3 regions of the Pseudomonas sp. TH08 genome follow, and region 3 is predicted to be linked to each of the others. Evidence: riboswitches for the same ligand, from Rfam matches in the RefSeq annotation. Region 3 holds a riboswitch; each other region holds the start of a gene.
The links. A riboswitch is a leader RNA that binds a small molecule or an ion and turns the genes downstream of it on or off. The one in region 3 is predicted to bind cobalamin.
Positions count from the first base shown of each region.

Region 1: another riboswitch for cobalamin. It lies ahead of JFT91_RS13545 (TonB-dependent receptor plug domain-containing protein); the one in region 3 lies ahead of cobW (cobalamin biosynthesis protein CobW).
Region 2: another riboswitch for cobalamin. It lies ahead of cobO (cob(I)yrinic acid a,c-diamide adenosyltransferase); the one in region 3 lies ahead of cobW (cobalamin biosynthesis protein CobW).

Region 1 covers NZ_JAEKEE010000003.1:31,069-35,214, forward strand. The annotation lists gene JFT91_RS13530 (TetR/AcrR family transcriptional regulator) at 1-269, shown strand, start outside; gene JFT91_RS13535 (thiol-disulfide oxidoreductase DCC family protein) at 342-803, shown strand; gene JFT91_RS13540 (saccharopine dehydrogenase family protein) at 813-1,940, opposite strand; cobalamin riboswitch at 2,104-2,309, shown strand; gene JFT91_RS13545 (TonB-dependent receptor plug domain-containing protein) at 2,403-4,146, shown strand, end outside.
Region 2 covers NZ_JAEKEE010000006.1:131,222-135,367, forward strand. The annotation lists gene JFT91_RS26935 (cobyrinic acid a,c-diamide synthase CobB) at 1-1,246, opposite strand, end outside; gene cobO (cob(I)yrinic acid a,c-diamide adenosyltransferase) at 1,243-1,854, opposite strand; cobalamin riboswitch at 1,936-2,163, opposite strand; gene JFT91_RS26945 (hypothetical protein) at 2,328-2,912, shown strand; gene JFT91_RS26950 (PQQ-dependent sugar dehydrogenase) at 2,979-4,146, shown strand, end outside.
Region 3 covers NZ_JAEKEE010000004.1:688,151-692,296, forward strand. The annotation lists gene cobN (cobaltochelatase subunit CobN) at 1-1,406, opposite strand, end outside; gene cobW (cobalamin biosynthesis protein CobW) at 1,410-2,489, opposite strand; cobalamin riboswitch at 2,589-2,800, opposite strand.

The DNA.
Region 1 (4,146 bases), on a different contig from region 3:
ACGACGCGGCGCCGCTCTATCGCGACGCCCCCGAGGCCCAGGAAGTGCGCGCGTCGGGTCGACAGATCTTTGCCGCCTTCATGCTGGAATTGCTGCCCGATGTTGGCGACCCGATCCGCACAGCGGCCTGCGATCTGCTATTGACCACACTGAGTTCGGTCGGCAAAGACTTCTCCGGCAGCCCGCGAAGCGAACTGCAAATCAGCGATTTCGCCGATGGGTTGGCGGATATGTTCAGGGCTTATGTGGTGTCGCTCAATCAACCGTGAGCGCCCAAAAGCAGACGCCAACCGTCGCCACGGTTATGATCCCGTCACCCCCAACCCAATGGACCCACACTAATGCCCGCCTCGCAGAGCCGACCTACCGCCGCACCATTGCTTAAACCCGGCGAGACCGTCGTGCTGTTCGATGGCGTGTGCAAACTGTGCAATGGCTGGGCGCGGTTTCTGATCCGGCATGACCGCCAGCGACGCGTGCGCCTGGCGGCCGTTCAGTCGCCCGAGGGCCAGGCGCTGCTGGCGTGGGCCGGTTTGCCGGTAGATCAGTTCGACACCATGGCGGTGATCCGCGACCGGCATTACTGGGAACGTTCGGATGCGTTTTTCGAAGTCATCGGCCAGTTGCGTGGCCGCTGGCAGCCTCTGCGACTGCTGCGCATTTTCCCACGCGTGCTGCGCGATTGGGGCTATGACCGCATTGCGTTGAATCGCTATCGCCTGTTCGGCAAATACGATACCTGTCTGCTGCCCGATCCCGACCACGAACAGCGTTTTCTGAAAATGGCGGCGCCGTCTGCCTGATTAGCCTGTTCAATGCTGCCCGTCAGAAAACTGCACGAACAGGCTCAGGTTGGCCGGATCGTTGATCGCCGCCAGGTATTCGTCGACGCTGATCTCGCCGACACATGGCCGGGCCCCGGCTGACGGTACGTAGCCCTGAGCCATTTTCGCGGCCAGGGCGACGGCAGCGCAGCTGGGAATTTCCGGGCCCTTGTCATTCAGGGCCGTGAGTTGCACGGTCATCGACAACGGTTTCGCATCAACGCCAATGCCTCGCACGTCGATGTACATCGCGCTTTTGCCATCGCCGAAACGTTCGAAGCGCGTGCCCAGGCGGTGCAGTCGTGCGGCCCACAGAACATGGTCGCTCACCAGGCCAAACCGCCGAGCCTGAGCCAGCAGATAGTTGGCAACACCGCCCAGTTTCAGACCCGCGCCAGCCTTAAAGCTCAGGGTGTGCGCACCGTAGCGGCCGGCGAATATATCCATGTCCGGCACATCGACGTTAGCCAGCAAGCGCGTGCCCATCTGCGGCATCTTGCGCAGGGTCAGATCCTGCCAACCCAGCACCTCATGCACCTTGCCGTTCTTCAGTTGCCTGATCGGTTTGCCCGCGTAGGCAAGCACGCCTTCGATCGTCGACAGGCCGGGCATTTTTGCCGATGAAGAAATGCCATGCTCGATCGAATCAATGCGCGAGAAGCGATGACGCTGCTGATCGATGATCGCGGACGACAGCGTCGGCACTGAACTGCACCCGCTGAGGATCGCCACGCCCGCCTGTTTCGCCTGAGCATCGAGCACGCCAATGCCATTGACGAACGTGCGGCAGTCAGCCAGATCGCAGTAGTTCACGCCGGCTGCAATGCAGTTCTCGGCCACCGCAAAGGATTGCCCCTGAAACGGGCCGCCGGTATGGACGACCAACTGGATCTTCAGCGAGATCAACGCGGATTTGAACTCGGCACCCATGGCGTCGCCACACCAGCCTTCGGCGACCGTACCTGCGTGGCTGTTCAGCTCATCGACCTTGCGCTGCAACTTGAACCGATCGCGCCCCGAGAGCAACAGCTCCACACCCGGCATGACCGCCAGATGCCTGCACACGATGCTGCCAAAATTTCCGTAGCCACCGACGACCATCACCCTGAACGGCATTTCAACTTTCCCTGACTGACCGGCTGCTTTTTTACCCAATTGCGGACGTCCGCACACTGGTCGTGAAGGATATCGGGCACAGCGCCTGCAAGCCAATGCCATGACACCAAACACTTAGCCAACCTAAACATGCTCGAGTTGACGAACGGTCTGACGAATGTTCAGATGCCGCCCAGTTTCAGGTGTCCCATGCCGCCGTGCATGGGGTGAAACGGGAAACCGGTAGGTTCTTTTCGAACAAGTCCGGTGCTGCCCCCGCAACGGTATACGCGTGATGTTTTCGACACACCACTGTGGCCATAAAGCCATGGGAAGGTGAAGGCATCGATACGCGTGAGCCCGGAGACCGGCCTGGAATTTCTGTTTGGCAAAATCCTGCGGTGGGCGGGCATGGGCCGGTATTGGCTGTGCGCGATGCCTTCTCCTGCATGCTCTTCTGCGAAGATCCTTTTCGAGAAGACAATGATTCGACCTTTCAATCCCTCGGCTCCATCCCTGTTATTCGGTTGTCTGTTCAGCCCGTTTCTGCTGGCCGACGACGCGCCGCTGGAACTCAATCAGCAAATCGTTTCCGCGCCCTCGGTGGAGTCCACCACCGTCGCCGACATGGCGCACTACGGCAGCAAAGTGGAAATCGTCAGCCGCGAGCAGATCGAGCGCGCAGGCCCCGGCGCCGATGTCAGCCGCGTCATGCAAATGTTCATTCCCGGTTTGTACGTCGCGCCGAAAAACGGCCCGTTCGACTACGGCACCTACTCCCTGCTGGGCGGGCGCAACGACGACACGCTGATCCTGCTCGACGGCGTGCGCCTGAACAATCGCCTTTACGGCGGCCTGTATCTGGACACCCTGCCGGCCAACGCCATCGAGCGCATCGAAGTGCTCAAGGGTGGGCAGAGTCTGTTGTTCGGCACGCAGGCAGTGTCGGGAGTGATCAACATCGTCACCCGCAGCCCGCAGAGCCGAAAAGCTTCCGGCGAAGTCAATCTGGGGCTGGACACCTTCGGCGGCACCACTGAAGACGCCCGGGTCGAGAACATCTTCAGCAACGGTTTTGGCGACCTCGGCTTGCTCGCGTATGTCAGCCACAACGTCTCCGACGGCTACCAGCCGTTTCGCAACCGCGACATGAAAAACGATACCGAAAAGAAACGCGCCTACGAAGTCACCACGTTCGGCGGCAAGGCCATTCAGTCGTTTGGCGACGATTCGCGACTTGAGTTGTTCTACCAATACGCCGACGCCAATCTCGACTTCGCCCGCCCGGTCAACAACCACAAGACCACCAACGACCGCGTGCAACAGATCGCCACAGCGACCTTCGAACAGAACCTCAACGAGCGTCTGAGTTACTTCGTCAAAGGTCATATCAACGACTGGGACACCCGCTACACGCGCATCAACAACGTCGACGGTGGCGGTACCAAAGTCATCAACCACAACGACTACTGGGGTTTCACCGATTGGGGTGTGCAGGCCGAGGGCAAAGCACAATTGCCCGGTGGTCATGTGCTGATTGTCGGTACCGACAACCAATGGTTCAAGGGCCAGGACGATGTGCTGATCATCGACAACGACAAGGCCGAAGCCCACGCGATCTATACGCAACTGCGTCCGCAGATTGACGCCCTGCCCGATTGGCACCCGAGCATCGGCATTCGTCACGAAGCCATGGCCAGCGGTGATAGCGCCACTGTCAGCATGCTCACCTCGCTTTATGACCTCAACGAAAACTGGTCCCTGCGCGGCCAGTACGGCAGTGCCTACAAGCTGCCGAACGCCGAGCAATTGTTCGTCAATGAACCGGGCGACGAGATCGGCAACCGCAACCTCAAACCGGAGAAAAGCCGCAACGCCGAACTGGGGCTCGATTACAAAGGCCTGCTGCTCGACCGCGAATTCAGCGCCAGCGTCACCCTGTTCAAACGCAAGATCGACGACCTGATCACCCTCGACGACATCCAGTGGGTCAACGGCGAAGGGCAGATCCGCATGCGCGGTTTCGAGGCCGACGCGAAACTCGCGCTCAACGATCAATGGAGTGTGCAGGCCGACATGACCCGCAACCTCACCGAGTCGCGCACCGGTGTGACGATCAACGACATCCCGAGTTTCTTCGCCCGCTCACGCGTCGGCTATGAGTCGGAGAATCGTTTGTGGGGTGCCGGCGGCGCGATCCGTTATATCCGCGATGTGACCAGCTCGA
Region 2 (4,146 bases), on a different contig from region 3:
AGTGCACATAAGAAGCCGTCATCCGCCCTTCCCGATAAACCGCCTCAGCCCCGCGCCCGCCATTCGGGCTCAAGCCACGGGCAATCGGCGTCAGCTCAGTGGTGGTCAGCGAATGATGATAGGTGTGGCCACGCAGAGAGCCTTCCGGCAGATCCACCGCTTGCAGCGCCAACGCCGCCAGACGCTTTTGCATCACCGCATCGCCCGCCAGCAAACCGACCAGTTCGGCGCGAGTGCCTTCGACGTCGGTCAAGGAATCGAGCAGATACAACATGCCGCCACACTCGGCGAGTAACGGTTTGCCGGCCGCATGATGCGCACGGATCGCGTCGAGCATCGCGGTGTTTTGCGACAGCGCAACGTGATGCAACTCCGGGTAACCACCGGGCAGATACAGACTGTCCGCCGCAGGCAATTGCGTGTCGCGGATCGGCGAGAAGAAACTCAGTTCGGCGCCCATCGCCCGCAGCAGCTCGAGACTCGCGCCATAGGTGAAGGCAAACGCCTCATCACGTGCGACCGCGATACGCACGCCTTCAAGCAGCGGTTCTGCGACAACTACGTCAGGCGCGGCAAATTCCACAGCCGGTGGCAGCGCTACCTCGCAACTGCTGGCCAGCGCGTCGGCGGCCGCGTCGAGGCGCATATCAAGGTCATTCAGTTCGCTGGCCTGGACCAGACCAAGATGTCGACTCGGCAGTTCGATGCCGGTCTCGCGAGACAACGCGCCGTACCAGCGCAAACCTTCAGTGAGGCTGCCTTCGAGCAATTGTGCGTGGCGCAAAGTGCCGACACGGTTGGCCAACACTCCGGCAAACGGCAGATCCGGCTGATACTTCGCCAGGCCCAGCGCCAACGCACCAAAGGTCTGCGCCATGGCCGTGCCGTCGATCACTCCAAGCACCGGCACACCAAAATGTCGCGCCAGATCGGCGCTCGATGGCGTGCCATCGAACAACCCCATCACGCCTTCGATCAGGATCAGATCGGCCTCAGCGGCGGCTTCCCACAACAGACGACGACTTTCCTGCTCGCCGACCATCCACATGTCCAGTTGATACACCGGCGCACCGCTGGCGCGCTCGAGAATCATCGGATCGAGAAAGTCCGGGCCGCATTTGAAAACGCGCACCTTGCGCCCCTGATTGCGATGCAAACGGGCGAGCGCGGCGGTGACGGTGGTCTTGCCCTGACCGGAGGCCGGCGCGGCAATGAGTACCGCCGGGCAGTGACGTGGTTGATTCAAAGTTCGACGCCTTTCTGCGCTTTGATGCCAGCCTGGAAGGCGTGTTTGAGCATGCCCATTTCGGTGACCGTGTCGCCCATTTCGATCATTTCCGGCTTGGCCGCGCGACCGGTGACGATCACGTGCTGCATCGGCGGACGTGCCTGCAAATCGCTGAGCACCTGATCGAGATCGAGATAACCGTGTTTGAGGGCGATGTTCAATTCATCGAGCACCACCAGGCCGATCAATGGATCGCGCAGCAGTTCACGGGAGACGGCCCAAGCGGCTTCGGCGGCGGCGATGTCGCGTTGACGATCCTGGGTCTCCCAGGTGAAGCCTTCGCCCATGACGTGGAACCGTACCTGCTCCGGGAAGCGGCGGAAGAACAGCTCTTCGCCGGTGCTGTTGCGGCCCTTGATGAACTGCACCACGCCACACTGCATACCGTGGCCCATGGCGCGGGCGAGCATGCCGAACGCCGAGCTGCTCTTGCCTTTGCCATTACCGGTCAGCACCAGCACCAGGCCGCACTCGTCGGGCGAGTTGGCGATGCGTTCGTCGATCACGGCTTTTTTGCGCTGCATACGCGCCAGATGGCGCTCGTCGCGCTCGGGGGAATCAGTCATGGGGGAGCTCTCCGTTGAGGCTGGATAACGGCGGGCAGGCACAAGAATAGACGGCAAAAAGCCTGGCATCGCCCACCGTGATGCCGCTGGATGGATCAGGCCGGTCTCCGGGCTCATGAGCGGCATTCGCCAGACTGCGCGCCTTCCCGCTTCTTTCGAGGCAGTGGCTCAAGGCGCAGCTTTTACTCATTTACCGTTGCGGGGGCAGCGCCGGGATCGTGGTGACTTCGCTTGAAGACAACCCTCACCGGCTTCCCTGTTTCACTCTGTCGACGGGGGTCACAGAGCACCTGAAACAAGCCGCGAAGGTTAGAGGGTTGGGGGTGGAGCGTCAATTAAAGAGGGGGTCAGCGGGCGAATAACTGCCGCCGATCAATTATCTGGCGCCAATCTTGTGCCACACTGATACAAATGATATCAAAGAGCCATGCTTTTCTCCGAAAACGCCCATCACAACAATAAGGATGATTACGATGCAAGGCATGATCATCAGCAACCCGCGCCTGGAATTTCTGCGCCCGGTGCTTGAACGCTGGTTTGACTGTATCGACCGCTTTAACGCCGTACGGGGCGACAGCGACACACCGTACTGGCATGACGAGAAGGCCAATCTCGGTTCGCTCTCGGCAGCGGCCTGGATGGCCGAACTGGTCACCCTGAACGACACGCCTACGCGCAAACAAAATGAAGAAGGCGAGCGCAATGCCCGCGCTGATCTGTTCGTTGCCGGCGCCGAAGATCGCGCTTACATACAGGCCACACAGCGCTGGCCACGGGTCAACAACCTCAACCTGACCCAGGCCCTTCTCGACATCACCAACGATGCCAAACGCATCAGCTTTGCCAGCGACCTCAAACTCGGCTGCCTGTTTGTCGCCCCGCAAAAAGCCCAGCACAGCGCCAGCCCGGAAGAACTGCAGGACATGGTCGACGACCTGCAAAAAGAACACACCTGCGCGGTCGCCTGGTATTTCCCGTACGCCTACCGCAAGTTGCGCAGCGAAGCCGGCAACTATCACCCCGGCATTGCCGTGCTGTTCAAGGAGGCCCGCGGTTGAGCAGTTGAACCATCGGTCTTGCGCGCGCCTCTATGATTAAGAATGCATTCATAGGGAAGATCAGCAATGCGCAAGACCCAGCTCGCTCTCGTTATCGCGCTCGCCGGAGGGCTCGTCGCCTGTGGTGAATCCTCCAGCCTGCAAGTCTCCGACGGCACCGGCCCGTCACCGAAACTGCCCGAACCGAACAAGACCCTGGTCCCGACGGTGAACATCGCCCCGGCGATCGGCTGGCCCCAGGGTGGCAAACCCACCGCAGCGGCGGGCACGCAAGTCGCGGCATTTGCCGAAGGCCTTGACCACCCGCGCTGGCTCTATGTGCTGCCTAACGGCGATGTACTGGTAGCGGAAACCAATGCCCCACCGAAACCTGACGACAGCAGCGGCATTCGTGGCTGGGTCATGAAGAAAGTCATGGGCAAGGCCGGGGCCGGCGTGCCGAGTCCGAATCGCATCACATTGCTGCGCGATGCCGACCACGATGGCGTCGCCGAGACGCGCACCGTGTTTCTACAGAATCTCAACTCACCATTTGGCATGACCTTGGTCGGCAATGATCTGTATGTCGCCGACACCGATCGCCTGCTGCGATTCCACTACGAAGCCGGTGCGACCGAGATCAAAACCCAGCCGATCAAAGTGACCGACCTGCCGGGCGGCACGATCAACCATCACTGGACCAAAAACGTCATTGCCAGCAAGGACGGCAGCAAGCTGTACGTCACCGTAGGCTCGAACAGTAATGTCGGCGAAAACGGACTGGATAAAGAAGAGGGCCGCGCAGCGATCTGGGAAGTGGATCGTGCGACCGGCAATCACCGGATCTTCGCCTCGGGCATTCGCAACCCCAACGGCCTGGCCTGGGAGCCGACCAGTGGCGCGCTATGGACGGCGGTCAACGAGCGCGACGAGATTGGCAGTGATCTGGTGCCGGACTACATCACCTCGGTCAAGGACGGCGCGTTTTACGGGTGGCCGTTCAGCTATTACGGGCAGCATGTTGATGTGCGGGTGAACCCGCAGAATCTTGATCTGGTTGCCAAGGCCATCGCCCCGGATTATGCCGTTGGCCCGCACACCGCTTCGCTTGGCCTGACCTTCGCCGAGGGCAACACCCTGCCGGCGCAGTTCAAGGAAGGCGCGTTCATTGGCCAGCACGGTTCGTGGAACCGCAAACCGCACAGTGGCTACAAAGTGATTTTCGTACCGTTCGCCGCCGGCAAACCTACGGGCC
Region 3 (4,146 bases):
GCCTCGGGCAGCTCATTGAACATCGTCATGTAGGCGTCCATCGCCAGGCTTTGCTGGCAGGGACGCAGGTCAATGGTGTCGAGATCGTTGCTGACGCCACCGAGCAATTGCTGGATCAACTCGGTGCCGCTGCTCGGCAGTTCTGCCGTGATCGGATAACCCTCAACCTGCAATGCGCGCAGGATGTTCAGCGCCGCCGCTGGCGTATCGAGGCCGACACCGTTACCGATACGCCCATCGCGAGTCGGGTAGTTGGCGAGGATCAGCGCAATACGTTTCTCGGCATTCGGTACCCGCGCCAGATCGATCCAGCGCCGCGCCAGTTCGGCGACGAAATCCATGCGCTCGGGTTGCGCCCGATAGCAGACCACATCGGACTGACTGCGCTCGCTGCGCCAGGCCAGATCCTTGAAGCTGATCGGCCGGCTGATGATCCGCCCGTCGAGTTCCGGCAGCGCAATGTGCATCGCCAGATCCCGAGGGCCGAGGCCTTGCTCGCTGTCGCGCCAACCGGGTTCGTTGTCCTGGGCACAGATCGCTTGAATGACCGGGATATTGCGGCGAAACGGCCGCAGGTGTGGCGCTTCGGGGCTCGACTGGGCGAACCCGGTGGTGTTGAGAATCACCCCCGCCTCAACTTCGTCCAGCCAATCCTCGACCACCGAGAGGCAGCCGGGTTCTTTCAGACTGGCCACCGCAATGGGCAGCGGGTTAAGTCCCGCCGCCTGCAAGCGCTGGCAGAAAACATCAATAAACGCGGTGTTCGCCGCTTGCAGGTGCGAGCGGTAAAACAACACCGCCGCGACCGGTTGCTCGGGCAGCCAATCGGCTTGCCAGTCACTCAGTGCGGCGGCGGTTTTGTTCGGGTGAAAAATCGCGGTGCGCGGCAAGGCTTGCGGCTCGCCCCAGACGTAATCGCGAGCGAGCCAACGGCTGGCGAGGCAGCGGAAAAAATCCAGCGCATTGCCCATGCCGCCCTGACGCAAGAACTGCCACAGCCGATCACGATCCTCGGCGCCGACGGTGCTCAAGTCACTGAGTTCCGGGTCGGGGCGATCATCGCCCGGCACCAGAATCACCTGCACGCCGCGCTCGGCCAGCTCGATCAAACGTTCGACGCCATAGCGCCAATAAGCGATGCCGCCGTGCAGCGAGATCAGAATGACTTTCGCGTGGCGCAGCACTTCGTCGACGTACAGATCGACCGAGGCGTGATTCTGCACCTGCATGGGATTAGCCAGACGCAGGCTCGGATAATCCTCGGGCAATTGCTGCGCGGCCTCGGCGAGCAGCGCCAGGCTGGAGTCGCCGCTGCACAGGATCACCAACTCGGCGGGGGTTTGGCCAAGGTCGGCAATGTTGTCATCCGAAACGAAACCGCCGGGCTGGGTCCTGAGCAGGTGCATGGTTTAAACGCTGAGCGCGGCGCGCAGTTGCGCTTCGAGTTGCGCGGCGTCGAGCTCCTGACCGATCAACACCAGACGCGTGACGCGCGCCTCATCGGCGCCCCACTGACGGTCGAAATGCTTGTCGAAACGCGTGCCCACGCCCTGAATCAGCAGGCGCATCGGTTTGTTCGGGATTGCTGCAAAACCTTTGACACGGAGGATGCCGTGCTTGACCACCAATTGCGTCAGCGCGTCGAGCAGCAAGCTTTCGTCGGCCTGTGGCAGTTCGATGGAAATCGAATCGAAGGCGTCGTGATCATGGTCATCGTGATCGTCATCGTCATCGCCTTCACCGTGGTGATGATCGTGATGGCTGTGGCGACTGTCGATGTGTTCTTCCGAACCGGCGCCGAGGCCGATCAACACGTCCAGCGGCACGCGACCGTTGCTCGCTTCGATGATTTTCACCGCTGGCGGCAGTTCTTCGGCGACTTCGAGGCGTACGCGAGCGAGGTCTTCCGGGCTGGTCTGGTCGGCCTTGTTGAGGATCACCAGGTCGGCGCTGGCCAGTTGGTCGGCGAACAGCTCGTGCAGTGGCGATTCGTGGTCGAGGTTCGGGTCCAGTTTGCGCTGGGCGTCGACCTGATCCGGGAACGCGGCGAAGGTGCCCGCGGCTACGGCCGGGCTGTCGACCACAGTGATCACTGCGTCGACGGTGCAGGCGCTGCGGATTTCCGGCCACTGGAACGCTTGCACCAGTGGTTTTGGCAGGGCCAGGCCCGAGGTTTCGATGAGGATATGGTCAAGGTCGCCGCGACGGGCAACCAGTTCGCGCATTACCGGGAAGAACTCTTCCTGGACGGTGCAGCACAGGCAGCCGTTGGCCAGTTCGTAGACGCGACCGGTGGCTTCTTCTTCGGTGCAGCCGATGGTGCATTGCTTGAGGATTTCACCGTCGATGCCCAGTTCGCCAAATTCGTTGACGATCACCGCGATGCGACGGCCCTGAGCGTTGTCGAGCATGTGGCGCAACAGTGTGGTTTTGCCCGAGCCGAGGAAGCCGGTGACGATGGTGACGGGGAGTTTGGCCAGTGTTTTCATCGGTATGCCCTTTGGCAAGCGGCGGGCATACGGGACGAGAACCGGCAACGCGCGTGCGCGCCGGAAGCGTTCGCCACCGGATCACCCCGCCCGGTTGTAGTGAGAATCTGTGACGAGGCAGGTCTCCTGGCTGACGGCGTTCAGGGCTTGGGCCTGGCATTCGTTGCGCCTTCCCGCTGGCTCATCGATTGAGCTGGCAGTGGCGTGGCAACGAACATCACCGTTCACAGTTGCGGGGGCAGCCGCGGCATTGACCGCGTTCCCTTCTTAGCTTCGGCATCGGCCGAAGAACCTCGAATGCGCAAGGCTACGCATCGGGTGGTGACCGGTCAATGTTTGGATTGGGGGCATATCCGTTGCTGCGGGAGCTGCCGCTGGCGGTTTCGCTCTTACAGCGACTCACTTTTCCAAACGCCGAAAAGTAAGCAAAAGGCTTTGCCCCTGGCGTACGGCACTTCACTGAGGCTCAGTGTTCCCTCGCTACGGTGTCCATCCGGGGGCATCGCCTACGGTTGGCTGCGCTGCACCTCCTCTCGATGTGTTTGGCTTCGCCAAACGGCGCTGCGCGCCTAACCCCCGGATGGACACCTACGCTCGGCCTGCCGAAGGGGCTGAAGGGCAAAAGCCAAAGCAGATCAAAAGATCGCAGCCTGACTTTTCCCCTGTAGGAGCTGCCGAAGGCTGCGATCTTTTGATTTTGTTGTTTTTTTGGGGGGTGGGATTGAGGTTTGGGGGCATATCCGTTGCTGCGGTTATGGCTGCTTAGGGTTTCGCTCTTACAGCGAGTCACCTTTTCCAGACGCCGAAAAGGTAACCCAAAAGGCTTGGCCCCGGCGTACGGCACTTCGCTTGGGCTCAGTGTTCCCTCGCTACGGTGTCCATCCGGGGGCATCGCCTACGGTTGGCTGCGCTGCACCTCCTCTCGATGTGTTTGGCTTCGCCAAACGGCGCTGCGCGCCTAACCCCCGGATGGACACCTACGCTCGGCCTGCCGAAGGGGCTGAAGGGCAAAAGCCAAAGCAGATCAAAAGATCGCAGCCTGACTTTTCCCCTGTAGGAGCTGCCGAAGGCTGCGATCTTTTGATTTTGTTGTTTTTTTGGGGGGTGGGATTGAGGTTTGGGGGCATATCCGTTGCTGCGGTTATGGCTGCTTAGGGTTTCGCTCTTACAGCGAGTCACCTTTTCCAGACGCCGAAAAGGTAACCCAAAAGGCTTGGCCCCGGCGTACGGCACTTCGCTTGGGCTCAGTGTTCCCTCGCTACGGTGTCTATCCGGGGGCATCGCCTACGGTTTGCTGCGCTGCACCTCCTCTCGATGTGTTTGGCTTCGCCAAACGGCACTGCGCGCCTAACCCCCGGATGAACACCTCCGCTCGGCCTGCCGAAGTGGCTGAAGGGCAAAAGCCAAAGCAGATCAAAAGATCGCAGCCTGACTTTTCCCCTGTAGGAGCTGCCGCAGGCTGCGATCTTTTGATCTTGTCTTTTTTTGGGGGGGCGCTGGGTACATATCCGTTGCTGCGGTAACGGCTGCTCAGGGTTTCGCTCTTACAGCGAGTCACCTTTTCCAGACGCCGAAAAGGTAACCCAAAAGGCTTGGCCCCGGCGTACGGCACTTCGCTTGGGCTCAGTGTTCCCTCGCTACGGCGCCCATCCGGGGG